2 linked regions of the Cupriavidus taiwanensis LMG 19424 genome follow. The protein of the gene in region 1 interacts with the protein of each later gene in a pairwise test. Links are inferred from orthologs where the notes say so. Each region holds a gene or a part of one and is shown on either strand. Other genes may lie near its edges.

Region 1 (15,652 bases):
GAACAGGCGCATCATCATCTTGCGGTTTTCCAGCATGTACGACACGCCCGACGGCACGCGCAGGTTGTCTTCCAGCACGTAGAACTCGCCCTCGCCGGCGCGCACCACGTCGATGCCGGCGACATGCGCATAGACGTCGTGCGGCACGCTGACGCCGAGCATCTCGGGCCGGTACTGGGCGTTGTTGTAGATCTGGTCGGGCGGGATCACCCCGGCGCGGATGATGTCCTGGCCGTGGTAGATGTCGTGGATGAAGCGGTTCAGCGCGGCCACGCGCTGGCGCAAGCCTTTTTCCAGCAGCGCCCATTCGCTCGCCGGGAAAATGCGCGGGATCACGTCGAACGGAATGGTGCGCTCGGTGCCGCTGTTGGCCTCGTCCTTGTCGCCGTAGACGGCGAAGGTGATGCCCACGCGCCGGAACACCAGGTCGGCCTCGGCGCGCTTGTTGGCCATCGTGCTTTCGGTCTGGCGCGCCAGCCATTCGGCGAAATGCCGGTAATGCGGGCGTACCGCCCCGTCAGGCAAGGCCTGCCCCGCGTGGATCAGCGCCGGCGCCTTGTCCTCGCGCCAGTCCAGCATCTCGTCGAAGTACCGCGCCGCCATGATGGCCGCTCCTCCATGTCGCGGGCCGCCGGCACGGCGGCGCTTGTCCGCGCCGCTGCCGGCCGCCCTGGTTGCCCTGGCTGTCGTGCCCTGCCCCGCGCCGCGCCGGTCGGCGCAAGCCACGGTGATGCCGTCGAGTCACTGGCTCTTCCAGCATATCCGTGCCGGCGAAAGCCGCAAGGTGGCCCGGCGCGACGCCGGGTCGGCCGCGCCAGCACCGAAGGCAAGCTAGCAAGATGCCTGCCAGCGCACGCAAATAGGCCGCCGGCAGGACCGGCGGCCTCTTTGCGTTGCATGGAGAGCGCAGTCGTGCCCTGGTGCCATGCCCCGCCGGGCATGGGGCGGCAGATCAGCGCGCCGCGCCGGCGCCTTGCCGCACGGTGGCCCGCAGGATGGTGTCGACCAGCACCTCGGGCGGCTGGCGGATATCGAGCGCCAGCGCGTCGCCGGGTTCTTCCAGCGTATCGAACTGGCTTTGCAAGAGCTCCGGGTTGAAGAAGTGCTCGGTGCGCGCGGACAGGCGCTCGCCGATCAGCGCGGCATCCCCCTTCATGAACACGAAGGTCACGCCGCCATCCGGCGGGGTCAGCCGGTCCCGGTACGCCTGGCGCAGCGCCGAGCAGGTGAACACATGGGTGCGGCCTTCGGCCCGGGCCGTGTCGATCGCCGCGCGCATCGCGGCCAGCCACGGCCAGCGGTCTGCGTCGGTCAGCGGGATGCCGGCGTGCATCTTGGCCTTGTTGGCGTCGCTGTGGAAGTCGTCGGCGTCATGGAAGCCGCAGCCCAGCCGCTGCGCCAGCAACTGGCCGACCGTGGTCTTGCCGCTGCCGGAAACGCCCATCAGGATATAGATCATGTCTGCTCCGTCGGTCTTGGTATCGGATGGTGGTGCCATCCTTGTCGGTTGCCTGCCCGTCCGCGGCGGCCCGGCCGAACGCAGTGGCGGCGGGTCGCAGGGACGTCGCGGGGGCGCGGCGGCCCCCGCGGGAAAATTCACGATGAAAAGTCGGCTCTGGCCCGGTTATTGTGCGACGGATCGCAGCGCGGCGGGTTGGCCGTCGCTACCGGCGGCTTCGGCATCCGCCTCGGACAGGTCGAGTGCGCTGCCGCCCTCTTCCGCGATGCGTGCGTGGCGCCGGAACAGGCCGAACAGGCCGCGGCCCAGGCTGAATTGCGCGAACGGGTCGGCAGGGGCGCGGGCTGGCGCACGCGCCGCGAATTCGGCTTCGTCGCCCAGCCATTGCAGCGTGCCGGCGACGGCGTCGACACGGATGCGGTCGCCGTCGCGCACGCGCGCCAGCGCGCCGCCCGCCAGCGCCTCGGGGCCGACGTGGATCACCGCCGGCACTTTGCCCGAAGCGCCGGACATGCGCCCGTCGGTCACCAGCGCCACCCTGTGGCCGGCGTCCTGCAGCGCGCCCAGCACGGGGGTCAACCGGTGCAGTTCGGGCATGCCATTGGCATTCGGCCCCTGGAAGCGCACCACGGCCACCACGTCGCCGCGCAGTTCGCCGGCATCGAACGCCGCTTGCAGCGCCTCTTGCGAATCGAACACGCGCACCGGGGCCTCGACCACGCGATGCTCGGGTGCCACCGCCGAGACCTTGATCACGCCGCGGCCCAGGTTGCCCTGCATCAGGCGCAGGCCGCCCTCGGCGGAGAACGGGGCCGCGGCGGTCGCCAGCACCTGCGGGTCACCGCTTTGCGCAGCGCCGTCGCGCCATTGCAGCACACCCTCTGTCATCACCGGTTCCTGCGTGTAACGGGCCAGGCCCGGCCCGGCCACGGTCTGCACATCCTCGTGCAGCAGCCCCGCCTGCAGCAGCTCGCGGATGACGAAGCCGGCGCCGCCGGCGGCATGGAAATGGTTCACATCGGCCGAGCCATTGGGATAGACGCGAGCCAGCAGCGGCGTGATGCGCGACAGCAGGTCGAAATCGTTCCAGTCGATGACGATGCCGGCGGCACGCGCCATCGCCACCAGGTGGATGGTGTGGTTGGTGGAACCGCCGGTGGCAAGCAGGCCGACCATGGCGTTGGCGATGGCGCGCTCGTCGACGATGCGCGCCAGCGGCAGGTAGTCGTTGCCGCGCGCGCGCAGTGCAATGGCGCGCTGTGCCGCGGCGGCCGTCAGCGCATCGCGCAGGCCGCTGTCGGGATGGACGAAGGCAGCGCCGGGCAAGTGCAGGCCCATCACTTCCATCAGGAACTGGTTGCTGTTGGCCGTACCGTAGAAGGTGCAGGTGCCGGGGCCGTGATAGGCCTGGCATTCGGCCTCCAGCAAGGCCTCGCGCCCGACCTGGCCGGTGGCATAGAGCTGGCGCACGCGCGCCTTCTCCTTGTTGGGCAGCCCGCTGGCCATCGGGCCCGCGGGCACGAACACCATCGGCAGGTGGCCGAACTGGAGCGCCCCCATCAACAGCCCAGGCACGATCTTGTCGCACACCCCCAGCATCAGCGCCGCATCGAAGGTGTTGTGCGACAGCGCCACCGCGGTGCCCATGGCAATCGCATCGCGCGAGAACAGCGACAGCTCCATGCCCGCGTTGCCCTGCGTGATGCCGTCGCACATGGCCGGCACGCCGCCCGCCACCTGCGCCACCGCGCCGACCGCGCGCGCGGCCTCGCGGATCACGGCGGGATAGCGCTCGTAGGGCTGGTGCGCCGACAGCATGTCGTTGTACGCGGTGACGATGCCCAGGTTGGGCGCATGGTCGACACGCAGCTTCAGCTTGTCGCTGGCCGGCAATGCGGCAAAGCCGTGCGCCAGGTTGGCGCAGGACAGGCCGCGCAGCGGCCCCAGTTCCGCCTGGGCGCGCTCGCAGCGGGCAAGATAGGCGGCACGGCTGGCGCGGCTGCGCGCAATGATGCGGTCGGTAACGGCCTGGAGTTCGGCCCGGACGGCGGAAGGCATGGCGGTGACGGTCCTTGTGGGTATGGCGAGGCGGCGCCGATGCGGCGCCATCGCCTGTAGATTTTCTACAGATCGGGCGCCATTATACCCAGCACCCGGCCATCGTCGACCCGATCGGGCCTCACAATCGCGCATAAAATCCCGAAATCAGGGCAAACCCGGAGGGCAGGCCGTACCGCATTTCAGGCAAGATGCCGCGCCAATCGATGTAGAATCTCTACATTCCCTCACACACCGATACCTCCGCCTGCCGCCATGCGCGACCGCATCCTTGCCGTCTACGACACCCTTCGTCCTTCCGAACGCCGCCTGGCCGACTATGTCGCCCGCCACGGCGCCGCCGTGATCCGGCTGTCGATGCCGGAACTGGCCGAGCGCGCCGGCGTGTCGCAACCCACCATCGCGCGTTTCTGCGCCGCGCTGGGCTATGACGGCTTCCGCGAATTCAAGCTGCAGTTCGCGCAGAACGTCGGTGGCGGCACGCCCTTCGTGCACCAGGATGTGGCAGCCGACGACCGCCCCGCGGATATCGCCGGCAAGGTGTTCGACCGCACCATTGCCACGCTGATGAGTGTGCGCAATGCCCTCTCGGCCGACCAGATCGAGCATGGCATCCGGCTGCTCGCCGGGGCGCGGCGCATCGAGTTCTACGGCTGCGGCAACTCCGGCATCGTCGCGCTGGACATCCAGCACAAGTTCTTCCGCCTGGGCATGCCGACCGTCGCCTATGCCGACCCGCACGTGTTCAGCATGTCGGCGGCGCTGCTGGCGCCGGGCGACGTGGCCGTGCTGGTCTCCAACAGCGGCCGGACCTGGGACATGCTGACCGCCGCCACGCTGGCGCGCGGCAGCGGTGCCAGCGTGCTGGCGCTGACCCACAGCGGCTCGCCGCTGGCGCGGCTGGCCGATGTCTGCGTGTTCTCGGACGTCGAGGAAGACAGCGAGGTCTACACGCCGATGACCTCGCGCATCAGCCACCTGGTGCTTGGCGATGTGCTCGCCGCCGGCGTCGCGCTGGCGCGCGCGGACACCGTCGCCCCGCGCCTGCAGCGCGCCAAGGCGCATCTGCGCGAGCGGCGCATCGCCGGCGCGGAGCCGGCACCGGCACGAAGCCGCGCGCGCGCCGCGGCGGCGCAGACAGCCACGCCCGCGCCGACCGCTGCGCGCCCCAGCCGCCGCAAGGCCGGCTGACTGGCCCCCGGCACCGCGCCCGCTAGCGCGGCGCCGGTGGCCGGACCCGCCAGTAGCGCGGTTCGGCCTGCCGGAACATCGACAGCGCGTCACCCGCACGCGCCGTATCCATGATGACCGCGCCGGTGTCGTCGGTGCGATAGCGCAAGACACCCGCGCGGCCAAAGCGCTCCCAGACGTCGGCGTTCGGATGGCGATAGCGGTTGGCGTAGCCCAGCTGGAACACCGCCGCCGCCGGCGCCACCGCCGCGATCCAGTCCGCGCCGGACGACGTGCCGCTGCCGTGATGCGCCACCACCAGCACGTCGGCACGCAAGGCGCCGACCGGCAAGCGGTCAAGCAGCGCACGCTCCTGCGCCAGGCCGATATCGCCGGTCAGCAGCAGGCTGTGCGCGGCCGTATCCACGCGCAGCACGCAACTGCGCGCGTTGCTGGGGATGGCGGCCAGCTGGGCCTGCTCCGGCGGCGGGTGCAGCACGGTAAACCGCACGCCGTCCCACTGCCACTGCTGTCCCGCCGCGCACGGCGGCCATTGGCCCGGCCTGGCCCCGGGCTGCCCGGCGCCAAGCAGCGGGTGCCCGGCAGGCGCACCGGTGCTGCGCGCGACCACGGACACTGCCCCGACCACGTCAGCCACGCCGCCGGCATGATCGATGTCTTCATGGCTGACCATCAGGTGATCGAGCTGTGTCACGCCCTCGGCGCGCAATACCGGCACCACCACTTGCGCGCCGGCGCTGGACCCGGTGGCGTAGCCGGGCCCGGTGTCGTACAGCAGCGCGTGTGCGCGCGTGCGCACCAGCACCGCCGTGCCCTGCCCCACGTCGAACATCACCGCGCGGAACTGGCCGTCGGCAACCGGCGGGCCGCGCGCCACCAGCATCGGCAGCATCAGCAGCGCGCCATGCCAGCGCAGCCGCGCCGAAGCCACGGGCGCCACCAGCAGTGCAACGCCCGAGCCGGCAAGCAGCAGCGCCGCCGGCCCCGCGCTGGCCGCCTCCCACATCGCCCACGGCTGCCGGGAGAACCATGCCAGCACGGCAGCCAGCGCCACCATCGCGAAATGGGCCACCGCCATGACCGGTGCGGCAAGCCACAGCGGCAGCGCGGCGCCCAGCAGGGCCAGCGGCGTCACCAGCAGGCTCACCACCGGAATCGCCACCGCATTGGCAAGCGGCGACACCACCGAGACCTGGCCGAACAGCAGCAGCGTCAGCGGCACCAGACCGATGGTGACGGCCCACTGGGTGCGCGCCCCCGCGGCCAGGGCGGCCCGCAGCCGCTGCCAGCGGCCCGCCCTCGCGGCGTCCCGTCCCGGCCGGGCAGCGAAGAAGATCACCGCGACGGCACCGAATGACAGCCAGAAGCCGGGCAGCATCACCGCCCACGGGTCCAGCAGCAGCGCCACCAGGGCCGCCCACGCCAGCACCACCGATGCCGGCGGCGCGCGTGCCCCCCACACCGCGACCGCGGCGACGCAAAGCATGGCGACGGTGCGCAGCGCCGGGATCTGCATGCCGGCCAGCATGCCGTAGCCTATCGCGGTGGCCACGGCCACCGCCAGCGCGGCTTGCCGGGCCGGCAGCCACAGTGGCAGCGGCCGGCGGAGGCAGTGACCGCAGCCGAACGAATGGCGCCATAGCAGTCCGGCCAGCGACGCCGCCATGCCGGCCACCATGGTGATGTGCAGCCCGGAAATGGCCACCAGGTGGCTCACGCCCGTGCGGCGGAACAGCTGCCAGTCTTCCGCCTCGATGCCGCGCTGGTCGCCGATCACCAGCGCGACCAGCACGGCGCCGAAGCGCGCGCCGGCCGGCAGCGCCGCGCGCAGGCGGTCGCGCACGGCGGCACGCCAGGCTTCGATGCGCCAGGCCAGCCGCTCGTGGGCCGCGTTCTGCGGCGGCCCCTGCGCGCGGCGCACATAGCCGGTCGCGCCATAGCCCTGCGCCAGCAGCCAGTAGGCGTAATCGAAGCCGGACGGATTGGCGAGCCCGCGCGGGCGCCGCAGGCGCAAGGTCAGCGTGAAGCGCTGCCCCGGCCTCAGGTCGGGCGGCGCGTCGCGCCAGTTGAGGATGACACTGCCTGGCAGCGCCGGCGCCTGCGCCGGCCCGGCTGAATGCTCGATGGTGAACGCGAAACGTGTGCCTGCGGCGGTCTGCGCGGGCAAACCGGACACTACCCCGCGCACGTCGAGGTCGCGCGCCTCCAGCGCCGCGGGCAGCCATTGGTCCAGGCGCAGCTCGGCGCGCCAGGCAGCCCAGCAGAAGGCGGTGGCGAAGGCCAGCGCCGCCATCGCCACGCTTTGCAGCATGGCCGGCAGGCGCCTGCGCCACAGGGCCATGGCCATGGCGCACAACGCCAGCAGCGCCGCGCCCAGGTGCAAGGCGGGCTGGGACGGCAGCGCCGATTGCTGCTGCAGGGTCCAGCACCCGGCCACGAAGGCCACCACGAAGCGACGCACGGCACCTCCTCCGATGATCTTGCATCACCGGAGTTGTACCCGCGCGCAGGCGCGGCAAGCTTGTCAGCCTGTCAGGGAGATGTGGAAGTTGTGTGACCGCCGGAAAGCGCGGGCGCCATGGTGTCGGCAAAGGCCGCCAGGCGCGGCAGCGCCGCCACGGCATTGCGCCAGGTCGCCTGCGCCAGCGTCTGCGCGTCGATGCCGCGCAGCTCCGCCATCACGCGCGCCACGCCCGCCACCTCCGCCGGCGTATTGCGCGCCTTGTGCTGTTCCCCGAACTGGTCGTCCGACAGCCACGCCGGCGCGATGTCCGGCGCATCGGTTTCCAGCACCAGCGCTTCCAGCGGCAGCTCCGTCGCCAGCCGGCGGATCTGGCGCGCGCGGCTGAAGGTGACATTGCCGCCGAAGCCCAGCTTCATCCCCTGGTCGACGAAGCGCCGCGCCTGTTCGTGGCTGCCGTTGAAGGCGTGGGCAATGCCGCGCTTGATACCGAGCTTGCGCAGCTGCGCGCCGACCTGGTCCTGCGACTTGCGCACATGCAGCAGCACCGGCAGGTCGAACTCGCGCGCGAGCTTCAGCTGTTCGGCGTAGAGCCAAGTCTGGTGCTCCGCGTCGAGCCCGGCCACGAAGAAGTCGAGCCCGATCTCGCCGATGCCGACGAAGCGCGGGTCGTCCATGCTGGCGGCCACCTGGCGCCGCAGCGTATCCAGCTCGGCCTGCCCCGCGCCGGGCGAGCACAGCGGGTGGATGCCCAGCGCGTAGACGCAGCGCGCATCGCGATGCGCCAGCGCGCGCACGGTGTCGAAGTTCCATGCGGCCACCGCCGGCACCACGATGCCGCGCACGCCGGCGGCCTCGGCCGCGTCGGCGACCTGCTCGCGGTCCGGGTCGAACTCGCCGGCATCGAGGTGGCAATGGGTGTCGATCCACATGGCCGCGGCCGCTTCAGCGTTCCTGGTGCAGGTGGCCGTCGCGCAGCCGCAGCACGCGGTCGCAGCGGCCGGCGAGGTCGAGGTCATGCGTGACGATGACGAAGCTGGTACCGAGCGTGCGCGACAGTTCCAGCATCAGGTCGTAGACGCCGCCGGCGGTGTGGTCGTCGAGATTGCCGGTGGGCTCGTCGGCCAGCACGCAGGCGGGCTGGCCCACCAGCGCGCGCGCAATGGCAACGCGCTGGCGCTCGCCGCCGGACAGCTCGCCCGGCCGGTGCCGCGAGCGCCCGCCCAGCCCCACGCGCTCCAGCATCGCCTGCGCAACTTCGCGCGCGGCCGACTGGGTCAGGCCGCGGATGCGCAGCGGCATCGCCACGTTGTCGAGTGCGGTGAATTCCGGCAGCAGGTGATGGAACTGGTAGACAAAGCCCAGCGAGCGGTTGCGCACCACGTTGCGCTCGCGCTCGCGCAACGCCGTGAACGGCTTGCCGAGCAGCGCGACGCGGCCGGAATCGGGCTCGTCGAGCCCGCCCAGCACATGCAGCAGCGTGCTCTTGCCCGAGCCCGAGGCGCCCACGATGGCCACTTTCTCGCCGGCGTTGACGCGTACGTCGACACCGCGCAGCACGTCGACGTCGAGCTCGCCCTGGCGGAAGCGCTTGGTCAGGCCCTCGGCCACCAGCACCGGCGCACCGGTGCGCGGCAGGCCCGGGGCGGGTGTGGAAGTATCGGCTTGCAGCACGGCTTCACTCATAGCGCAGCGCCTCCGCCGGGTTGACGCGGGCGGCGCGCCAGCTGGGATAGAGCGTGGCCAGCGTGGCCAGCACGAAAGAGATGATGCCGATGGTGGCGATGTCGTTCACGCGGGGATCGGAAGGCAGTTGGCTGATGAAATAGATGTCGCGCGGCAGGAACTGCACGTGCAGCACCCGCTCGATGAAGGGCACGATCACGTCGATATTGGTGGCGATCAGCGTGCCGCCGGCCACGCCCAGCAGCGTGCCGATAAAGCCGATGGCCACGCCCTGGACGATAAAGATCTTCATGATCGAGCCCGGCTGCGCGCCCATGGTGCGCAGGATGGCGATATCGGCCTGCTTGTCGGTGACGGTCATCACCAGCGTCGACACCAGGTTGAACGCGGCCACCGCGATGATCAGCGTCAGGATGATGAACATCATCCGCTTCTCGGTCTGCACCGCGGCAAACCAGTTGCGGTTCTGCTTCGACCAGTCGCGCAGGTAGAGCTCGCCCGACATGGTGCCGGCCAGTTCCTGCGCCACCAGCGGCGCGCGCTGCATGTCCTGCAGCTTCAGGCGCACGCCGGTGGGGCCGCTCAGGCGGAACAGGGTCTCGGCGTCCTGCAGGTTGACCAGCGCCAGCGCGCTGTCGAACTCGAAGTGTCCGGACGAAAACACGCCCACCACGGTGAACTGCTTGAGCCGCGGCAGCACGCCCGCCGGCGTGATGGTGCCCTGCGGCGCCAGCAGCGTGATCTTGTCGCCGACCTGGACGCCCATGGCGTTGGCCAGCTCGTTGCCCAGCGCGATGCCGAAGCTGCCCGGCACCAGCGCCGCCATGCTGCCGGCGCGGAACTGGCTGCCGATCTCGGACACCTTGGGTTCCTGCGTCGGCTCCACGCCGCGCAGCAGCACGCCACGCACGGCATCGTCGCGGGTCAGCATGGCCTGCGCCGCCACATAGGGCGCGGCCCCGACCACCTCCTTGTTCTGCAGCGCCTCGGCCGCGGTCTTCTGCCAGTCCGGCAGCGCCGACGGGCCGATCACCTCGATATGCGCCAGCACCGACAGCATGCGGTCGCGCACTTCCTTCTGGAACCCGTTCATCACCGACAGCACCACGATCAGCGCGGCCACGCCGAGCGCGATCCCCAGCATCGAGATCATCGAGATAAACGAAATGAAGGTGTTGCGGCTGGCGCGCTTGCTTGCGCGGGTATATCGCCAGCCGATCTGCCACTCGTAGGGAAATTTCAAGAGGATTCCTGTTGTTTCGGGAAAGCGCCAGGGCCCGTCGGGGCGTCGCCGGCGACACGCAGGCAGCGGCGGCCGGCGGCGTCACGGTCACGCCGCGCTCACGTCGCGGCCACGTCGCCGTCACGTCGGGCTCAGGGCCCGGGACTGGCGCGAGCCAGCCGGGAGTTTACAATCTCGCCACCATGATGACGCACCTGACCCTGATTGTGCCCTTTTCCGTCCCGCCCGGCGCTGGCGACGACGGCCGCGACGACGTCGTTCCCGGCGCGCTGCTGCGGCAATTGGAGCTGCCGGCGCTCGGAAAGTTGCTGACCCGGGCCGCACCCGGTCCGCGCGAGCGGCACGACGACCCGTTCCTGCGCAGCCTGCCGCAAGAGCGCTGGCTGGCCGGCAAGGCGGGACTGGACACGGTGCGGGTGCCGCTGGCGCCCTATATGCGGCTGGCCGACAACGGCGGCGCCACTACCAGCGCCACTACCAGCGCCACCACCGGCGCCACCACCGGCGCCCCGGCGGCCACCCCGGCCGCCGCGGACGGCCAGTCCTGGGCCTGCCTGCAGCCGGTGCACATCCACGCCGCGCGCGACCACCTGGTGCTGATGCCGCCGGGCCAGCTCGGCCTGCGGCCGCAGGAAGCCACCGCGCTGCGCGAGGCCATCGACGCGCTGCTGCAGGAATCCGGCATCACGCTGGAGACGCCCTGCCCGCAGCGCTGGTACCTGCCCGAGGCCGTGTTCGGCCCGCTCGAGGCCACCACGCCGCTGCGCGCGGCGGGCCGCAATATCGACATCTGGATGCAGGCCGGCGAGCGCGCGCGCGACTGGCGCCGGCTGCAGAACGAAATCCAGATGACGTGGTTCGACCACCGCGTCAACCAGGCCCGCGAAGCCGCCGGCGAGGTGCCGGTCAACTCGGTCTGGCTGTACGGCGGCGGCGCGCTGCGGCCGGTGCCGCGGCTGGCCGATACGGTGCTGAGCTGCGACCCGTTCCTGAGCGGCCTGGCGCTGGCCGGCGGCAGCCGCGTGCTGCCGGTGCCGGCCGGCCTGGCCGGCGCGGCCGCGCTCGAAGGCTCGGTACTGACGATGCTCGACAGCGCCACCGAAGCCCATGTCGCCGAGGACTGGGGGCTGTGGCTGGACCGCATGCACGCGCTCGACGCCGACTGGTTCGCCCCGGCGCTGGAAGCGCTGGCGGCCGGCCGGATCGGCGCCATCACGCTGGTGCTGGGGGGCGAGAACCACTTTGCCGAGTTCACCGTGCGGCGCGCCGACCTGCGCAAGTTCTGGCGCGGCATGGGCCAGCGCGGCGACTGGCGCGCGCTGCTGTCCGACCTCGCCCTTGCCGCCTGAAGCCATCGCTCCCGACACCCCACTGCCGCCCCGCCCATGACCCGGATCGCCATCCGCCAGTATTCCCCCGAACACGCCAGCGCGCTGGCCGCCACCGGCCTGCACCCGACGCTGGCGCGCATCCTGGCCGCGCGCGGCGTGGCCCGCGCCGCCGAGCTGGCCACCGACCTGCCCGAACTGGTGCCGCCCGCGGCCATGAAAGGGATCGGCCACGCCGCGGCTTACCTGGCGGATGCCATCGCCGCCGGCAAGCGCCTGCTGATCGTCGCCGACTATGACTGCGACGGCGCCACCGCCTGCGCGGTCGGCGTGCGCGGCCTGCGCATGCTGGGCGCGCGGGTCGAGTACATCGTGCCCAACCGCTTCGAGTACGGCTATGGCCTGACGCCGGAGATCGTCGCGCTGGCGGCGAAGCAGAATCCGGACGTGATCGTCACCGTCGACAACGGCATCGCCAGCGTCGACGGCGTCGCCGCGGCCAATGCGCTGGGCATCGACGTGGTAGTGACCGACCACCACCTGCCAGGCGCGGAACTGCCGCAGGCCGCGGTGATCGTCAACCCGAACCAGCCGGGCTGCGAATTCCCCAGCAAGAACCTGGCGGGCGTGGGCGTGATGTTCTACGTGCTGCTGGCGCTGCGGGCCGAGCTGCGCCGCCGCGGCGTCTACACCCAGCAGACCCAGCCGCCGCTGCAGACGCTGCTGGACCTGGTGGCGCTGGGCACCGTGGCCGACGTGGTCAAGCTGGACACCAACAACCGCATCCTGGTGGCACAGGGCCTGCGCCGCATGCGCGCCGGACGCATGCAGCCCGGCGTCGCCGCGCTGTTCCGCGCCGCCGGCCGCGAGGCCGCGCGCGCCAATACCTTCGACCTGGGCTTTGGCCTGGGCCCGCGCCTGAATGCGGCCGGCCGGCTGGCCGACATGTCGCTGGGCATCGAGTGCCTGCTGACCGACGATGCCAACCGCGCCTGGGAAATCGCCCAGGAGCTGGACAGCATGAACCGCGAGCGGCGCGACATCGAGGCCGGCATGCAGCAGGAAGCGCTGCGCATCCTCGAGCAGCCCATGGCCGGACTGGCCGGCGCGGACGCCTCGCGCTTTACCGTCAGCGTGTTCAACGATACCTGGCACCAGGGCGTGATCGGCATCGTGGCGTCGCGGCTGAAGGACAAGTTCCACCGCCCCACCATCACCTTTGCGCCGGGCGACGACACCACCGTCAAGGGCTCGGGCCGCTCGATCCCCGGCTTCCACCTGCGCGACGCGCTCGACCTGGTGTCCAAGCGCCACCCCGGCATGCTGCTCAAGTTCGGCGGCCACGCCATGGCGGCGGGGCTGACCGTGCGCGCCGAACGCTTTGCCGAATTCCAGGAAGCCTTCGAGGCGGTCGGGCGCGAATGGCTGACCGACGACCAGCTGGCGCGCGTGATCGAGACCGACGGCGATATCGAGGACCAGTGCTTCAGCCCCGAGTTCGTCAGCCTGCTGGAACAGCAGGTGTGGGGCCAGGGCTTCCCGGCGCCGACCTTCTGCGGCGAGTTCGACGTGCTGCGCCAAAGCGTGCTCAAGGGCAAGCACCTGAAGCTTCAGCTGGGGCGCGGCAGCCAGCGCTTCGACGCGATCTGGTTCAACCATGCCGACTCGCTCGGCGCCAGCGCGCAGGTGGCCTACCGGCTCGACAACAACACCTTCAACGGCGTCACCCGCGTGCAGCTGGTGATCGAGCACGCGCAGTAAGCGTGCCCGCGGCGCAGCGCGCCCGGCTCAGCCCCGCGACGGCAGGTAGGCGGCCGGATTCACCGGCTTGCCGTTGCCGCGCACCTCGAAGTGCAGCTCGCTCGGGCTTGCGCCCATGCGGCCCACGTCCTGCCCCGCCGACACCTGTGCGCCCTCGCTGACCAGCGGCTGGTCGAGGTTGCCATAGACGGTGAGCCAGTCGTCGTTGTGCTTGACGATCACCAGCATGCCGTAGCCGCGCAGGTTGCCCACATGGATGGCGCGGCCGGCGGCGGCGGCGCGCACCGTGCTGTTGGCCGGCACGGCGATGCTCAGGCCCTTGCTGGCCGGCGGCGCGAAGCTGGCCGTGACGCGACCGTCGGCCGGCCACTGCAGGCGGATGCTGCTCGCCGGCGGGCGGGACGCCGCGGCGCCGTCGACGCGCGGCGTATCGGTCACGGCCTGGTCGGAGCCGGTCGACGCCGTCGCACTGCCTGCCGCGGCGCCGGGCGGCCGCACCCGGATCAATTGCCCCACTTCGATCTGGCTCGGGCTGGTGATGTCGCTGTTCCAGCGGGTCAGGTCGCGCACGCTGCGACGGTGCTTGCGCGCAATCGAATACAGCGTGTCGCCGCGCTCGACGCGGTAGTAGCCGTCCGGCACGGGCCCGCCCGTGGTGCCGCAGGCGGCCGTGAGCGCCGCCGTCGCGGCCGCCAGCAGCAGGCCCAGCGTACGGCGCCGGCCTGGCTCGAGATCATGTCTGGTTTTCGTCATGCGTCCTGTTCTTGGTCTGTGCCGGGGGCGGCTTGCAACCCGTATTATCGCCGTGCGCGCCGCCCGGCACCCCCGGATAGACCGCGCGGGCGCCGTTGCGTTCGGCTGGCGGCCGCGCCGCAGAGGGCGGGAAGCCGCGATCTGCGGCGCCGATCCGCTATAATTCGAGGTTTTCGAAGCGCAGGAACATCATGGAAGCAGAACGCCTCAACGCCATCTCCGGTGCCATCTCCGATCTCCGTTCCCGGACGGAAGATCTACGGGGGTATCTTTGACTACGATGTCAAAGTAGGAAGGCTGGACGAAGTCAACGGCCTGCTGGAAGACCCCGACGTCTGGAACAACCCCAAGCGGGCCCAGGACCTCGGCAAGGAAAAGAAGATGCTCGAGGGCGTGGTCGGCGTCCTGGGCAAGCTCACCGATGACCTCGTCGGTGCCGAAGAGCTGTTCGAGCTCGCGAAAGAGGAAGGCGACGACGACACGCTCGAGTCGATCGAGGCCGACGTCAAGGGCTTCGAGGCAGTGGTGGCGGACATGGAGTTCCGCCGCATGTTCTCCGGCGAGATGGACCAGGCCAACGCCTTCATCGATATCCAGGCAGGCGCCGGCGGCACTGAAGCGTGCGACTGGGCCTCGATGCTGCTGCGCCAGTACCTGAAGTACTGCGAGCGCAAGGGCTTCAAGGCCGAGGTGCTGGAAGAGTCCGAAGGCGACGTTGCCGGCATCAAGAGCGCGACCATCAAGATCGAGGGCGAGTACGCCTTCGGCTACCTGCGTACCGAGACCGGCGTGCACCGCCTGGTGCGCAAGTCGCCGTTCGATTCGTCGGGCGGGCGCCATACCTCGTTCTCGTCGGTGTTCGTCTACCCCGAGGTGGACGACTCGTTCGAGGTCGAGATCAACCCGGCGGACCTGCGCGTGGATACCTACCGCGCTTCGGGCGCGGGCGGCCAGCACATCAACAAGACCGATTCGGCGGTGCGGATCACGCATATCCCGACCGGGATCGTGGTGCAGTGCCAGAACGACCGCTCGCAGCACCGCAACCGCGCCGAGGCCATGTCGATGCTGAAGTCGCGCCTGTACGAGCACGAGATGCGCAAGCGCCAGGCCGAGGCCGACAAGCTCGAGGCCGGCAAGACCGACGTGGGCTGGGGCCACCAGATCCGCTCCTACGTGCTGGACCAGAGCCGGATCAAGGACCTGCGCACCAACGTGGAAATGTCCAACACCCAGAAGGTGCTGGACGGCGACCTGGACCCGTTCATCGAGGCCAGCCTCAAGCAGGGACTTTAAGTCCGTACCCGCCGCCGGCCGGCGGCGGCACAGCAACCCATCCATCGCTGTACCGCCGCCCGCGCCATGCCGGCACGACGGCCTTTCCGACCGGGGCACCATGAGCGAAGCCAATCACCTGTACATCATCACCGGCGCCTCGCGCGGGCTGGGCGCGGCACTGACCAACGCCCTGCTGGTGCCGGGCAACCGCCTGATCTGCGTCGCGCGCAGCCGCAACACCGAGCTCGAACGCATCGCCACGCTCAGCGGCGTGCCGGTGGCCTGGCACCTGCAGGACCTGTCGCAGGCCGGCCCCGCAGCCACCTGGCTGGCCAGCGTGCTCGACACGCTCGACCTGCCGCCGACCAGCGCCACGCTGATCTTGAACGCCGGCGTAGTCGAGCCGATCGGGCCGGTCGCGGCGCTGCAGGAAA
Region 2 (15,875 bases), 2.2 Mb from region 1 along the record:
CGCAGGCGATCAGGATGCCGGCGGCATCGGCGGCCAGCACCGTGCCGGGCGGATGCGGCAGGCTGCTGGCCGCCGCCAGCGGCACGGCCTGCCAGCACTTGATCACGGTGTCGCCCACCTGCACGGTGGCGCCCGGAAATGGATTGAAGGCGCGCACCTGGTTGGCCAGCTCGGCGGCCGGGCGGCGCAGGTCCAGCGGCGCTTCGTCCTTGGCGATCTTCTCGGCGTAGGTGACGCCTTGCTCCGGTTGCGGCGTGGCCGGCAGCGGCCGGCCGGTATCCAGTTGCCGCAGCGCGTCGACGATCATGCGCGCGCCGAGCGCGGCCAGGGTGTCGTGCAGCGTGCCGGTGGTGTCGTCCGCGCCGATCGGCACCGCCTCGCGCGTGAGCATGTCGCCGGTGTCCAGGCCCTCGTCCATCTGCATCAGCGTGATGCCGGTCTCGGCGTCGCCCGCCTCGATGGCGCGGTGGATGGGCGCCGCGCCGCGCCAGCGCGGCAGCAGCGAGCCGTGGATATTCAGGCAGCCCAGCCGCGGCAGCGCCAGCACCTCGGCCGGCAGGATCAGGCCGTAGGCCGCCACCACCATGACATCCGGCGCGATGCCGGCAAGGGTGTCGATGGCCGCGGCGGCTTCTTCCGGATACTTGCCCTGGCGGCGCAGCGAACGCGGCTGCAGCACCGGCGCCAGGCCATTGGCGACGGCGAACTGCTTTACCGGGCTGGCCTGCAGCTGCATGCCGCGGCCGGCGGGCCGATCGGGCTGGGTCAGCACGGCGACCACCGGAAATCCGGCGGCGTGGATGGCTTCCAGCGCGACGCGCGCAAACTCGGGCGTGCCGGCAAAGGCGACACGCAAGGGGCTGGCTTGGGACATGGCAGGTTCCGTGGCCTGAAATGGCACCGGCCGCTATAGCGGCCGGTATCGTGGTTCTTCGGAAGTCATAAAGATAACAGACCCCGCGCCGATGCCGCACGCGGGTGGCCGGAATCCGGCGGGCTGTTACATCTTTATTGCCGCGGCTGCGGCTTACATGCGGGCGCGTTCGCGCTTCTGCAGCTTGCTCTTGATGCGGTTGAGCTTGAGCGGCGACAGGTATTCGACGAAGACCTTGCCGCGCAGATGATCGATCTCATGCTGGATGCAGACCGCCAGCAGGTCGTCGGCCTCGAGTTCGAAGCTCTCGCCCTTCTCGTTGAGCGCGCGCACGCGCACGCGGTCGGGGCGCTCGACCCGGTCATAGACCTCGGGCACCGACAGGCAGCCCTCTTCCCACACCTTGCGGTTGTCGCTGGCCCAGACGATCTCCGGGTTGATGAAGACCTGGAGCTGGTCGCGCGTTTCCGAGACGTCGATCACCACCACCTGCTCGTGCACGTTGACCTGGGTCGCGGCCAGGCCGATGCCGGGCGCTTCGTACATGGTTTCCGCCATGTCCTTGACCAGCTGGCGGATGCGGTCGTCCACCGCGGCCACGGGTTTGGCAACGGTGTGCAGGCGGGGATCGGGGTAGGTCAGGATGTCGAGTTTTGCCATGATGCTGGGGCGCAACGCCGGCTGCTGCCGGCAACCGGGCCGCGTTGCGGCGACGGATGTTTACATGCAGAATCGGGGCGCAAGTACAAAAATTCAAGGCGCGCCGCAACAGGCACGCTCTCCCGGGTCAATCCGGCCGAACCTCCGGCCGGTCAGGAAAATGCGCGATCTTACCAAAGAACACCAGGCGGCGTCGGGCCGCAGGCTGCACGCGTTCATCCCCAGATTTGCCTATCCATGCCTGAGTGCCGCGGCCTTCACCGCCGCGGCCGCGCTGCCGGCCGCGGCGGCGGACCTGACGGTCACGGCCGCCCAGCAGGCCGAGGCCCAGCGCACCGCCCGGCAGGGCATTCCCGTGGCCGACCTCGCCCCGAATGCACCCTCGCAATATTCGGTGCGTGCCGGCGACACGCTATGGGGCATTTCCGGCCGCTTCCTGCGCCAGCCGTGGCGCTGGCCCGAGCTGTGGGGCATGAACCGGCAGCAGATCCGCAATCCGCACCTGATCTACCCGGGCCAGATCCTGTACCTGATCCAGCGCGACGGGCGTGCCTGGCTGTCGACCGCGCCGGGTGGCAGCGACACCGTGCGCCTGTCGCCGCAGATGCGCAGCGGCGCCGCCGACGGCGCCGCCATCCTGAGCATCCCGGCCGCCGATATCGAGCCCTTCCTGATCCGCCCGCTGGTGGTTGACCAGGACACGCTCGATACCTCGGCGCGCATCGTGGCGGTGTCGGAATCGCGCGTCATCCTGGGCCGCGACGACACCGGCTATGCGCGCGGCATTCCCGCGGACGCGCCGCCGGGCAGCGACTGGCAGGCCTACCGCCCGCTCACCCCGGTGCGCGATCCCGTGACACAGGCCGTGCTTGGCTACGAGGCCGAATATGAAGGCAACGTGCGCCTGGCGCGCGGCGCGCAGGGCCCGGACGCGGTCTCGACCATGCAGGTCACGCAGGCCCGGCAAGAGATGGGCGTTGGCACGCTGCTGATGCCGCAGCCAGCGCGTGAAGCCCTGCGCTACGTGCCGCATGCGTCCGATGCGCAGCTCGACGGACGCGTCGCCAAGGTCTATGGCGGGGTGGAGTTCGGTGGCGCCAGGCAGGTGGTGGTGCTCAACCTTGGCAGCCAGGCGGGCGTGGAACCGGGCCACGTGCTGGCCCTGTCGCGCGCCGGCGAAACCGTGACCGACAAGACCGACGGCAACCGCCCCATCCGCCTGCCCGACGAGCGCTACGGACTGGCCTTCGTCTTCCGCGTGTTTCCCGGCGTCTCGTATGCGCTGGTCACCGACGCATCCAACGTGATCGCGGTCGGCGACCGCGCCGCCTCGCCGCGCTGAGCCGGCCTTGGCGACATCTCCGGCGGCGCCCGTCTGCGCCGCACCTTCCTGCCATGCCGGTGCCGGCGGGCAAGCCGTCATCCGCGATGCCGATGACCTGAAGGCATGGCTGCAGCTGGCCTGTGCCCCCGGGGTCGGCCCGGTCGCGGTGCGCCTGCTGCTGACGGCGTTCGGGCTGCCGCAGCAAGTGCTGGCGCAGAGCGTGACGGCGCTGTCCGCCATCGTCCCGGCCAAGCTGGCCCGCGCGGTACTGGCCAGGCCCGGTGCCGGCCTGGCGGCGCTGGCCGATCGCACGCTGGCGTGGCTGCGTACGCCCGGCAACCACCTGCTCACGCTGGCCGACGACGCCTACCCTCGCCGCCTGTTCGACCTGCACGATCCGCCGCCGCTGCTATATATCAGAGGCGATCCCGCGCTGCTGGCCCGTCCCGCGGTGGCCATCGTCGGCGCGCGCAATGCCACCGGGCAGGGCAAGTGCGATGCGCAGGCGTTCGGGCGCGAGCTGTCCGAGTCGGGCCTGACGGTGGTCTCGGGCCTGGCGCTGGGCATCGACGCCGCGGCGCATGCCGGCGGGCTGCTCGGCTGCGGCGGCACCGTCGCGGTCACGGGTACCGGAGCCGATCGGGTCTATCCGCCCGACAACCTGGCGCTGGCCCGCGAGGTCGCCGAGCGCGGCGCCGTCGTCACCGAATTTCCGCTCGGCATGCAGGGCCTGCCGGCCAACTTCCCGCGCCGCAACCGCATCATCGCGGCGCTGGCGCACGGGGTGCTGGTGGTGGAAGCCGCGGCGCGCTCGGGCTCGCTGATCACTGCGCGGCTGGCCGCGGAACTCGGGCGCGAGGTGTTCGCGGTGCCTGGGTCGATCCACGCGCCGCTGTCACAGGGCTGCCACCTGCTGATCCGCCAGGGCGCCAAGCTGGTGGAGCGCACCCAGGACGTGCTGGAAGAGATCAACCTGGGGCCGGCGGCCCCGGCTCGTGGGCAGCCGGCGGCGCCGGCCCTGGCTGCGCCACCGGCTTCGGATCAATCTGAATCTGCCGACTGCGCCGACCCGCTGCTGGCCGCCCTGGGCTACGATCCGGTTACGCTGGATGCGCTGTGCGAGCGCAGCGGCCAGCGCCCGGATGCCGCCGCGGCACGCCTGCTGGAACTGGAACTGGCCGGGCTTGCCGAGCGTCTACCCGGAAACCTGTTCCGACGCCTCGCATGAAGGCCGAACCGGGGCCGCGCGCGCAATGCCATACAATCCCCGGCTGTCCCGTGTGTCGCGGGCACCTCATGTTTCCGATGCCATGACCGTTTACTTTCCTGAACGTGACGCCGGCGCCATCGCCGACTGCCTGGCGGCGCGGCCACAGGGCCGTCTGGTAGCCTGCCTGTGCGCGCAGTGGTGCGGCACATGCCGGGATTACCTGACGGCGTTGACGGCGCTGGCGGCACGCTATCCGGATGACTGCTTTGTCTGGATCGATATCGAGACCCACGCGGATGCGCTGGGGGATATCGATATCGAGAATTTTCCGACCGTGCTGGTGCAGCCGGCGGCAGGCGGGGCGCCGCAGTTCTATGGCACCCTGCTGCCGCATATCGAGGTGCTCGAGCGCATGCTTGCGCGCGGCGCGGCCATGCCGGCGCCCACGGAAGATATGCCCCACGTGCTGGACTGGTTGCTTGACGGGGGGCGCGGCGGCGCCTAGGCGGCGCGCGCGACGGCAAGGGAGCCGCCATGAGGCTGGCTTGCACCGCCGTCGAAACCGCGCTTATTATTGGCGCCTCATAGCCCCCCGGCGTTCTGATTACTACGTTTGCAGTGCAATTAGCGGGTTGCCGGATGCAGCCCGCAAGGACCCTTCCCATGTCAAAAGCCCTCATCATCGCGGAAAAACCGTCGGTCGCGGCGGATATCGCCCGTGCCCTCGGGGGGTTTACCAAGCACGACGAGTATTTCGAGAGCGATGACTACGTGCTGTCCTCCGCCGTCGGCCACCTGGTAGAGATCGCCGCGCCGGACGAATATGAGGTCAAGCGTGGCAAGTGGAGCTTCGCCAACCTGCCGGTGATCCCGCCGCATTTCGACCTGCGCCCGATCGCGAAGACCGAATCGCGCCTGAAGGTGCTGAACCGGCTGATCAAGCGCAAGGATGTGACCACGCTGATCAACGCCTGCGACGCGGGGCGCGAAGGGGAACTGATTTTTCGCCTGATCGCTCAGCAGGCCAAGGCCAAGCAGCCGGTGCGCCGGCTGTGGCTGCAATCGATGACGCCGCAGGCGATCCGCGACGGCTTTGCCGCGCTGCGCGAAGACGAAGACATGCTGCCGCTGGCCGACGCCGCGCGCTGCCGCTCCGAGGCCGACTGGCTGGTCGGCATCAACGGCACGCGTGCCATGACCGCGTTCAACAGCAAGGGCGGCGGCTTCTTCCTGACTACCGTGGGCCGCGTGCAGACGCCGACGCTGTCGATCGTGGTCGAGCGCGAAGAGAAGATCAAGCACTTCGTCCCGCGCGACTACTGGGAAGTGCGCGCCGAGTTCATCGCCGCCGCCGGCCTGTATGAAGGCCGCTGGTTCGATCCCAAGTTCAAGAAGAACGAGTTCGACCCCGAGGCGCGCGAGTCGCGGCTGTGGAGCGAGGCCGAGGCCAAGAGCATCGTCGCCGCCTGCCGCGACAAGCCCGGCACCGTCACCGAGGAATCCAGGCCGTCGACGCAGCAGTCGCCGGCGCTGTTCGACCTGACCACGCTGCAGCGCGAGGCCAACTCGCGCTTCGGCTTCTCGGCCAAGAATACGCTCGGCCTGGCGCAGGCCCTGTATGAAAAGCACAAGGTCCTGACCTACCCGCGTACCGACGCGCGCGCGCTGCCCGAGGACTACATGGACACGGTCAAGCAGACCATGGACATGCTGGCCGACAGCTCGCCCAATTACCTGCCGCACGCCAAGAAAATCCTGGCGCAGGGTTGGGTTCGCCCGAACAAGAAGATCTTCGACAACAGCAAGATCAGCGACCACTTCGCCATCATCCCGACGCTGCAGGCGCCCAAGAACCTGTCGGAGCCGGAACAGAAGCTGTACGACCTGGTGGTGCGCCGCTTCCTGGCGGTGTTCTTCCCGGCGGCCGAGTTCCAGGTCACCACGCGCATTACCGAAGTTGCCGGCCACCACTTCAAGACCGAAGGCAAGGTGCTGGTCAACCCGGGCTGGCTGGTGATCTACGGGCGCGAGGCCCAGGGCGACAAGGACGCCGCCAATCTGGTGCCCGTGGCCAAGGATGAAAAGGTCAAGACCGACAAGGTCGAGGGCGTCGGGCTGACCACCAAGCCGCCCGCTCGCTACAACGAAGCCACGCTGCTGTCGGCGATGGAAGGCGCCGGCAAGCTGGTCGACGATGACGCGCTGCGCGAAGCCATGGCCGGCAAGGGCCTGGGCACGCCGGCCACGCGCGCGGCGATCATCGAAGGGCTGCTGACCGAGAAGTACCTGGTGCGCGAAGGACGCGAGCTGATCCCGACCGCCAAGGCGTTCCAGCTGATGACGCTGCTGCGCGGCCTGGGCGTGCAGGAACTGACGCAGGCGGAACTGACCGGCGAGTGGGAGCACAAGCTCTCGCAGATCGAGCGCGGCCGTCTCAAGCGCGACGAGTTCATGCGCGAGATCGCGCAGATGACGCAGCAGATCGTCAAGCGCGCCAAGGAATACGACAGCGATACCATCCCCGGCGATTACGCCACGCTGGACACGCCGTGCCCGCAGTGCGGCGGACAGGTCAAGGAGAACTATCGCCGCTTTGCCTGCACCGCGTGCGAATTCTCGATCAGCAAGATCCCGGGCGGCCGCCAGTTCGAGATCGAGGAAGTCGAAGAACTGCTGCAGAAGAAAGAGATCGGTCCGCTGCAGGGCTTCCGCAGCAAGATGGGCCGCCCGTTTGCCGCCATCCTCAAGCTGGGCAAGGACGACGAAGGCCATTACAAGATGGAATTCGACTTCGGCCAGAACGACGACGACAACGACGGCGAGCCGGTCGACTTCAGCGGCCAGCAGCCGGTAGGAACGTGCCCGAAGTGCGGCGGCTCGGTGTTCGAGCACGGCATGAAATACGTCTGCGAGAACAGCACGACCAGCCCCAAGAGCTGCGACTTCACCACCGGCAAGATCATCCTGCAGCAGGAAATCAGCCGCGAGCAGATCGGCAAGCTGCTCAACGAAGGCAAGACCGACCTGCTGACCGGCTTCAAGTCATCGCGCACCGGTCGCAACTTCAAGGCCTTCCTGGTCAAGCAGCCGGACGGCAAGATCGGCTTCGAGTTCGAGGCGCGCGAGCCCAAGGCCGGCGCCAAGAGCGCTGCCAAGGCCCCGGCCAAGGCGGCATCGCGCGGCACCGCCGAAGCCGAAGCGGCGCCGGCTACCAAGACCGCCGCCAAGACTGCGTCCAAGACGGCCGCCAAGACCGCAGCCGCCAAGGCCCCGGCGAAGAAGGCCGCGGCAAAGAAGGCTCCCGCCAAGACCGCCGCGGCAAAGAAGACACGCGCGGCAGCGGCCGGCGAGTAAGCCAGCCAAGCAAAAACGCCCGGCATGGCCGGGCGTCTTGTTTTCTGCGGCGCGCCGCGCGGACGCGGCCGATCAGGTGCGCACGGCGTGGACGCCCAGGCTGGCGGCCGGGTGCGCATCCTTGCCCCGCACCTGCCCTTCTTCCAGCAGGAAATCGATAAAGGCGCGCACCTTGGTAGGCAGGAACTTGCGGCTCGGATAGACCACGCTGACATCGCGCCGGGGCAACTGGTATTGCGGCAGCACGCGCACCAGCCGGCCCGCGTCGATATTGGGCCGCGCCAGGTAGGACGAGAGCATGGCCACGCCCATGTCGGCCAGCGCGGCCTGGTGCGCCAGCTCGGCGTTGCTGCACAGCAGCCCCGGGCGGATCGGCACGGTTACCTCCCCTTCGGGCCCGAGCAGCGTCCATTCGTGCTCGGCGTTGGGCAGGCGCATGGCGATGCAGCGATGGTGGCTCAGCTCATGGGCATGGCGGATCGGCGCATGCGCCGCGACATAGCCGGGCGAGGCGCACAGGATGACTTCGGCCGACAACAGCGGGCGCGCCACCAGGTGCGAGCCCAGCCCCAGGTCGGACAGCATCACGGCCACGTCGCGCCCTTCCTCGACGATATCGACATTGCGGTCCGACAGGATCACGTCGAAGACCACGTCCGGATACAGCTGCTGGAAGCGCGACAGCAGCTCGGGCAGCAGGTGCAGGCCGAACATCACCGGCGTCACCAGGCGCAGCGTGCCGGACAGCGACTGGCTGCGAGCCGTCACCACGCTTTCGGCTTCCTCCACGTCTTCCAGGATCTGCTGGCAGCGCTGCAGGTAGGTCTCGCCCGCATCGGTCAGCGACAGGCTGCGCGTGGTGCGGTTGAGCAGGCGCGTGCCGAGGTGGCTTTCCAGGTCGGCCACGTAGCGCGTGACGACCGCGTTGGACATTTCCAGCTGCTGCGCTGCACGCGCGAAGCTGCCGAGTTCCACCACTTTGGAAAACACACGCATCGACTGCAGGCGATCCATGACATAGTCTCCCGTTTCTTTGCTGAATTCTTACGCAATCAGCTTATTTTATTGTCCGAATCAAAACTAATCATTGTGGATCCTGATATTTATTGATATGAGGGAAATGCCTAATATCTAGCCATCGGATGCCGCAATGCAACATGCCCTTCCCCCGAAGGTGCCGGATCAGGCATCCACGCTACAAGAAAGGCCTGAATCATGAAAACCAACCGTTACGCCCTGATCGCTGTCGCCACCATCGCTGCCGCACTGTCGGCAGCCCCGGCCTTTGCCAAGACCGGCAAGTTCGATGTCTATACCGACGGCGCCAAGGTAGCCAGCTTCGACGTCTATGCCGACGGTGCCCGTGCCGGCAAGTTCGACCCGTACACGGATGGTGCCAAGGCCGGCAAGTTCGACGCCTTTACCGACGGCGCCCGTACCGGCAAGTTCGACACCTTCTCGGAAGGCGCCAAGTACGACACCACGACCGATCGCGCGCCGCTCTGAGCCGGCGGCGTCCACCGCTTGAACCTGGTCTCCACAGGTCTTTAGTGAGAGCGCTCCGCGCCTCTCCCGCTTTATTGGGGAAGAAGCCCGCACCGGTCCCGGTAGCGGGCTTCTTTGTTTCGGATGCCGGCAAACTCGACGCCAGACTGCATTCGATTATGCCAGACGCCGCAATGCAATTAGCCGGGGAGCCGGTGAAGCGCCCAAAGAAAAACGGGCCATGCCGGCCCGTTTTGCTGACCCCGCTGCGACTCAATCGTCGTAGTGGTGATGATGGTGCTTGTGCTTTTTGCGCTTGTAATGGCTCTTGTTGTAATAGCGGCGGTCATCGTCGTACGAGTTGTTGCGCGAGATATTGCCGCCAAGCGCCGCGCCGGCGCCGCCACCCAGGCCGGCGCCGATCAGGCCGCCGGTGCGTCCGCCCATGGCATTGCCTGCCGCGGTACCGGCACCGCCGCCCAGCGCGCCGCCGATGATGGCGCCGGTACGCTCGCGGCGATTGGACGTGACAGCGCCACCCGCGCCGCCGCCCACCGCACCGCCGATCACCGCACCGGTGCTGCCGCCCAGCGCGCCGCCGACTGCGGCACCGGCGACGCCGCCCAGGGCGCCGCCCAGGGCATTGTTCATGTCGCCCGCGACAGCCGGCAGCGCGCAGGCCGCCAGGGCAAGGGCAACGGTCAGGTTGCGAACGGGATGGCGAGTCATATGTTTTTTCCTCGAATTGCCATGATGTGTCGCAAGTGTAGATAAGGTGCCGCAGCCTTGCTGTAACCACCTGTAAAGCCCTGTAACCCCCTGCAGAAACGGTATCGGACCACTACAAAGGCGCGGTGAAAATACAACACTTAATAAAAAGACAGGCGATCATGTGATCGCCTGTCTGCATTGTCCGCCGCCGACCCAGGTTCGGCGGCGATGATCAGCCTGCCTTTAGCAGCACTTGCCCTGCCCGCCGCCGTAGCGCGCTTCCTGGCGCTCGCGGAAAAACTCCTCGTAGCTCATCGGCGCACGGTCGGGGTGCGTGCTTTCCATATGCGCCACGTAGGTCTGGTAGTCGGGCAGCCCGACCATCAGCCGCAGCGACTGCCCGAGGTACCGGCCCATGGTGCCAAGTTGTTCCAGCATGGCGGCTCCTTGTCGATAGGGATCAGGACTGGGCCGAAGCGGCGCCCGGCAGCGGCTCGAACGGCGTTTCCTTGTCGGTCGGACGGTTCACGGCGCGCGCCTGCATCGCGGTCTTGAAGCCGTAGCACACGATCGACAGCACCACCACCATGAACAGCGCACACAGGCCGGCGTCCAGGTAGTCGTTGAAGACGATGCGGTGCATCTGCTCCATCGACTTGGCCGGTGCCAGCACCTTGCCTTCGGCGATGGCGGCGCTGAACTTCGACGCGTGGGTCAGGAAACTGACCTTCGGGTCGGCATGGAACAGCTTCTGCCAGCCGGCGGTCAGCGTGCAGATCAGCAGCCAGACGGTCGGGACCAGCGTGACCCAGGCGTACTGGCCGCGCTTCATCTTGACCAGCACGCAGGTGCCCAGCACCAGCGCTACCGCGGCCAGCATCTGGTTGGAGATGCCGAACAGCGGCCACAGCGTGTTGATGCCGCCCAGCGGATCGACCACCCCCTGGTACAGGAAGTAGCCCCAGGCCGCCACGGTCAGCGCGGTGGCGATCAGGTTGGCCGGCAGCGAGTCGGTGCGCTTCATCGACGGCACGAAGCTGCCCAGCAGGTCCTGCAGCATGAAGCGGCCGGCGCGGGTGCCCGCGTCGACGGCGGTCAGGATGAAGAGTGCCTCGAACAGGATGGCAAAGTGGTACCAGAACGCCATCATGGCCTGGCCGCCGACCACCTGGTGCAGGATGTGGGCGATGCCCACGGCCAGCGTCGGTGCGCCGCCGGCGCGCGAGATGATGGTGTTCTCGCCGACGTCCTTGGCGGTCTGCACCAGCACGTCGGGCGTGATCACGAAGCCCCAGGTCGACACCGCCTGCGCCACCGCCTCCGGCGTGGTGCCGATCACGGCGGCCGGGCTGTTCATGGCGAAGTACACGCCCGGCTCGATCACCGCGGCGGCCACCAGCGCCATGATGGCGACGAAGGACTCGGCCAGCATCGCGCCGTAGCCGATGAAGCGCGCGTGGGTCTCGTTCTCCAGCAGCTTGGGCGTGGTGCCCGACGAGATCAGCGCGTGGAAGCCCGACACCGCGCCGCAGGCGATGGTGATGAAGAGGAACGGGAACAGGTTGCCCGACCACACCGGGCCGCCGCCCGCGGCGAACTGCGTGAAGGCCGGCATCTTCAGCTCCGGCGCGACGATCAGGATGCCGACGGCCAGCGCGATGATGGTGCCGATCTTCAGGAAGGTCGACAGGTAGTCGCGCGGGGCCAGCAGCAGCCACACCGGCAGCACGGCGGCGACAAAGCCGTAGATGATCAGCATCCAGGTCAGCGCTTTGCCGTCGTAGGTGAACAGCGGCGCCAGCGTCGCACTTTCATGCACGTACTGGCCGCCGATGATCGCCAGCATCAGCAGCACGAAGCCGATCACCGACACCTCGCCGATGCGGCCCGGGCGGATGTAGCGGGTGTAGATGCCCATGAAGATGGCGATGGGGATGGTCACCGCCACGGTGAAGGTGCCCCACGGCGAGTCCGCCAGCGCCTTCACCACGATCAGCGCCAGCACCGCCAGGATGATGATCATGATCATGAAGCAGCCGAACAGCGCGATCATGCCCGGCACCGTGCCCATCTCGGACTTGACCAGGTCGCCCAGCGAGCGGCCGTCGCGGCGCGTGGAGATGAACAGCACCATGAAGTCCTGCACCGCGCCGGCGAACACCACGCCGGCCAGCAGCCACAGCATGCCGGGCATATAGCCCATCTGCGCGGCCAGCACCGGGCCCACCAGCGGGCCGGCGCCGGCGATGGCGGCGAAGTGGTGGCCGAACAGCACTGCCTTGTTGGTCGGCACGTAGTCCAGGCCATCGTTATGGCGCCACGCGGGCGTCATCCGCTTGGGATCGAGCTGCATCACCTTGTCGGCGATAAAGCGGCTGTAGTACCGATAGGCGATCAGGTAGATGCAGAGCGCGGCAACCACGATCCACAGCGCGCTGACGGCTTCGCCGCGCGCCAGCGCGACGGTGCCGAAGGCAAACGCGCCAAGGATGGCGACGGCCAGCCACACCAGGTGTTCTCCGATGCGATTCATAGTGAAGGTCTCCTCAGACCGGGATTTGGAAAGCCTGCGGCGGCGAAGGACTGGCAACTGGCAACGGGCGGGTCGGCGGCGGGCGCGCCTGGGGCGGGCAGCGAGGGCAATCCGGCGGTGAGGGGTCTCCTGGGGTGCTGGAATGAATGGCTGCGCGCCCGGTTCGTGTCGTTTCCGGATCTCGTCTTGCAGGCAGGCGATGCACCAACCGGGTAGGCGGTGCACCAACTGCGTGGACCCGCGCCGCATGTTGGGGCGGCTTGCGCGTCCGGCGTGTAGTATTGACAGCCGCCAAACCCGGCACAAGCGCGTAACTACGCAGCACTTCTGCGTAGTACTACGCAAGTCGACGGTGGCATGCCGCCTGCGCGGCATCGGTGTTTACCCCCGCTCCCCCGGTCCTGTATGAAACTCCGCCAGAAAATCCTGTTGCTCGCCGTGGCGCCGCTTGCGGTGGCGATGCTCGGCATCGCGCTGGCGGTGCGCTTCCAGGCGACCCAGCTCGCGCAGCACGAGCGCGAACTGGTCGAGGCCGCCTACCTGCAGAGCAAGGAGACCGAGCTGCGCCACTACGTGGAGCTGGCGCAGAGCGCGATTGCGCCGCTGGTGCGCTCCGGCCGCAACGACGCGGCCACGCGCCAGGCGGCGATGGAAGCGCTGGCCCGGCTGGACTATGGCCCCGATGGCTACTTCTTCCTGTACGACCTGCAGGGCCGCAACCTGATGCATCCGCGCCAGCCTGAGCTGGTCGGCCAGGATCTGTGGGCGCTGCGCGACCCGCAGGGCGCGCCCACCATCCAGCAGCTGATCGCCGCGGCCAAGGGCGGCGGCGGCGCGGTGCGCTACCAGTGGCGCAAGCCTTCGTCGCAGCAGCTGGCGCCCAAGCTCGGCTACGTGGTGGCGGTGCCCGAATGGGGCTGGATGCTCGGCACCGGCATCTACCTGGATGACGTCGAAAGCACGCTGCGCCAGCTCGACGCGCGTGCCGAGACCGATATCCGCGAGACCATGGCGTGGATTGGCGTGATCGCCGGCATCAGCATCCTGCTGGTGGCGGCCAGCGGCCTGGCGCTGAACGTCAGCGAGCACCGCGAGGCCGACGCCAAGCTGCGCCAGCTGGCGCAGCGCGTGGTGCAGTCGCAGGAAGAAGAGCGCGCGCGGCTGTCGCGCGAGCTGCACGACGGCATCAGCCAGTTGCTGGTCTCGGTCAAGCTGGTGCTGGAAACCGCCGCCAACCGGCTGCGCCTGGCCCCGTCCGAAGGCGCGGCGGTGGCGCCGGTGCTGGGCATGGCGCTGAACCGGCTCGACACGGTCTTCAATGAAGTGCGGCGGGTGGCGCGCAACCTGCGCCCGGCGCTGCTCGATGACCTGGGGCTGTTCGCTGCGCTGCAGCATCTCGCGCGCGAGATGCAGGGAGGCAGCGGCCTCGAGATCGTGGTGACGCAAAGCGGCACCCCGCGCGAACTGCCCGACGAGCAGGCCACGGCGCTGTTCCGCATCGCCCAGGAAGCGCTGACCAACGTGGAGCGCCACGCCGGCGCCCGGCGCGTGTCGGTGTCGCTCGCCTTCGATGCCGATGCCACGCGCCTGGCCGTGCGCGACGACGGCCACGGTTTCGATGTCGCGCGCATGCAGGCCGACCCGCAGCGGGGCATTGGCCTGCGCAACCTGCGCGAGCGCATCGCCGCGCTGTGCGGGCAGTTCGACATCGCTTCCGGCCTGGGCGGCACCCAGATCATTGCCTCGCTGCCGCTGGCCCTCCCCGCGGCGAGCGCGCGCCAGGCCATTTCCGCAGTACCCTCGCAGTCATGATCCAGTTTCTTGCCGACCATAGCGAAGACAACGAAGCGCCCGCCCGCGTGCTGCTGATCGACGATCACGCGCTGGTGCGCGACGGCATGCGCATGCACCTGGCGCTGCAGCCCGGGCTGCGCGTGGTGGGCGAAGCCGATGACGGCGAAGCCGCGCTGGCGTGGCTGGAGCGCGCCGGCGCGGCCGACATGCCGGACCTGGTGATCACCGATATCGGCATGCGCGGCATGGGCGGCATTGCGCTGGCGGCGGCGCTGCACGACCGCTATCCCGAGCTGGCGGTGCTGATCGTGTCGATGCATGACAACCTGGAATATGTGCGCCAGGCCGTGCGCGCCGGCGCGCGCGGCTATGTGCTCAAGGACGCCCCGGCCGACGAGCTGATCGCGGCGATCCGCTCGGTGCTGGCGGGACGCGTGTTCTACAGCGCCCGCATCGCGCGCGGCATCGCCGAGCAAAGCCCCGCGGCCGGCCCGCTCGATGCGCTCACGCCGCGCGAGCGCGATATCCTGCGCGGCATCGGGCGCGGCCTGGCCAACAAGGAGATCGCGGCGCAGCTGGGGGTGTCGGTGCGCACCGTCGAGACCCACCGGCTGAACCTGAAGCGCAAGCTGGGGATCGAGGGGCGGGCCGGGCTGGTGAAGTATGCCGTGGAGACGCTGGGGGACAGCGAGGGCGCATAAAAAACGCCCGCCTTGGAAGGCGGGCGCTGGCTGGCTCACGACGTCGGTCGCTTAGCCGTCGAGTCGCTTGCCGAGCGCCGCGCGCGTCTGCGCCAGTGCCTGCGGCAGATGGTGCTTCAGTTGCGTGAACAGCTCGTCATGCAGCGCCAGCTCCTTCTGCCAGGCGTCGCGGTCGATCGAGGTCACCTGCTCGAACTGCGCCGGCGAGAACTCGACGCCGTTCCAGTTCAGGTCCTGGTAGCGCGGCGAGGTGCCGAACACATGCTCGGCGCCCTGCCCCCGGCCTTCGACGCGGTCGATCATCCACGACAGCACGCGCATGTTCTCGCCAAAGCCCGGCCACACGAAGTTGCCGTCGGCATCCTTGCGGAACCAGTTGACGCAGTAGATCTTCGGCAGCTTCGCGCCCGCGGCTTCGAGCTTCTTGCCCAGTTCGAGCCAGTGGCCGAAGTAGTCGCTCATGTTGTAGCCGCAGAACGGCAGCATGGCGAACGGGTCGCGGCGCACCACGCCTTGCTGGCCGGCGGCCGCGGCGGTGGTTTCCGAGCCCATGGTGGCGGCCATGTAGACGCCTTCGGTCCAGTCGCGTGCCTCGGTCACCAGCGGCACCGTGGTCGAGCGGCGGCCGCCGAAGATGAACGCATCGATGGGTACGCCGGCCGGGTTGTCCCAGTTGTCGTCGATCGACGGGCATTGCGACGCGGGCGCGGTGAAGCGCGCGTTCGGGTGCGCGGCCTTGGCGCCGGTGGCCTTGGCGATCTCCGGGGTCCAGTCCTTGCCCTGCCAGTCGATCAGGTGCGCGGGCGCTTCCTTGGTCATGCCTTCCCACCAGACGTCGCCGTCGTCGGTCAGCGCCACGTTGGTGAAGATGACGTTTTCCTTCAGCGTCGCCATCGCGTTGTAGTTGGTCTTCTCGCTGGTGCCCGGCGCCACGCCGAAGTAGCCGGCTTCCGGGTTGATCGCGTACAGGCGGCCGTCCTTGCCCGGCTTGATCCAGGCGATGTCGTCGCCGATGGTGGTGACCTTCCAGCCCTCGAAGCCCTTGGGCGGGATCAGCATGGCGAAGTTGGTCTTGCCGCAGGCCGACGGGAAGGCGGCGGCGACATGGTATTTCTTGCCCTCGGGCGAGGTCACGCCGAGGATCAGCATGTGCTCGGCGAGCCAGCCTTCGTCGCGGCCCATGGTCGAGGCAATACGCAGCGCGAAGCACTTCTTGCCCAGCAGCGCAT

What was found.
Region 2: the proteins of recJ (region 1) and RALTA_RS15445 interact in binary tests that used the Escherichia coli proteins (3 or more experiments, as listed by UniProt). The link is inferred for Cupriavidus taiwanensis LMG 19424 from one-to-one orthologs.

Annotation. Positions count from the first base shown.
Region 1 is NC_010528.1:1,177,149-1,192,800, reverse strand. Bases 10,856-13,835 are described here. They hold recJ (single-stranded-DNA-specific exonuclease RecJ), read left to right. Parts: upstream 10,856-11,483; coding sequence 11,484-13,187; downstream 13,188-13,835. Other genes in these bases: RALTA_RS05490 (M23 family metallopeptidase), read right to left, coding at 13,215-13,835; RALTA_RS05500 (hypothetical protein), read left to right, coding at 10,856-11,447. In the rest of the region: RALTA_RS05540 (circularly permuted type 2 ATP-grasp protein), read right to left, coding at 1-603; RALTA_RS05535 (gluconokinase), read right to left, coding at 953-1,459; edd (phosphogluconate dehydratase), read right to left, coding at 1,625-3,517; RALTA_RS05525 (MurR/RpiR family transcriptional regulator), read left to right, coding at 3,773-4,708; RALTA_RS05520 (DNA internalization-related competence protein ComEC/Rec2), read right to left, coding at 4,731-7,169; RALTA_RS05515 (TatD family hydrolase), read right to left, coding at 7,241-8,101; lipoprotein-releasing ABC transporter ATP-binding protein LolD, read right to left, coding at 8,115-8,855; RALTA_RS05505 (lipoprotein-releasing ABC transporter permease subunit), read right to left, coding at 8,848-10,098; more of RALTA_RS05500, read left to right, coding at 10,281-10,855; more of RALTA_RS05490, read right to left, coding at 13,836-13,940; RALTA_RS05480 (SDR family oxidoreductase), read left to right, coding at 15,337-15,652. UniProt on the Escherichia coli protein: Single-stranded-DNA-specific exonuclease.
Region 2 is NC_010528.1:3,341,592-3,357,466, forward strand. What follows is about bases 4,420-7,622. They hold RALTA_RS15445 (DNA topoisomerase III), read left to right. Parts: upstream 4,420-4,731; coding sequence 4,732-7,422; downstream 7,423-7,622. Other genes in these bases: RALTA_RS15440 (thioredoxin family protein), read left to right, coding at 4,420-4,573; RALTA_RS15450 (LysR family transcriptional regulator), read right to left, coding at 7,495-7,622. Also shown: fmt (methionyl-tRNA formyltransferase), read right to left, coding at 1-874; def (peptide deformylase), read right to left, coding at 1,028-1,534; RALTA_RS15430 (LysM peptidoglycan-binding domain-containing protein), read left to right, coding at 1,695-2,876; DNA-processing protein DprA, read left to right, coding at 2,884-4,086; more of RALTA_RS15440, read left to right, coding at 4,169-4,419; more of RALTA_RS15450, read right to left, coding at 7,623-8,436; RALTA_RS15455 (hypothetical protein), read left to right, coding at 8,638-8,928; RALTA_RS15460 (hypothetical protein), read right to left, coding at 9,181-9,636; RALTA_RS15465 (YbdD/YjiX family protein), read right to left, coding at 9,862-10,056; RALTA_RS15470 (carbon starvation CstA family protein), read right to left, coding at 10,079-12,151; RALTA_RS15475 (cache domain-containing protein), read left to right, coding at 12,557-13,963; RALTA_RS15480 (response regulator), read left to right, coding at 13,960-14,646; RALTA_RS15485 (phosphoenolpyruvate carboxykinase (GTP)), read right to left, coding at 14,698-15,875.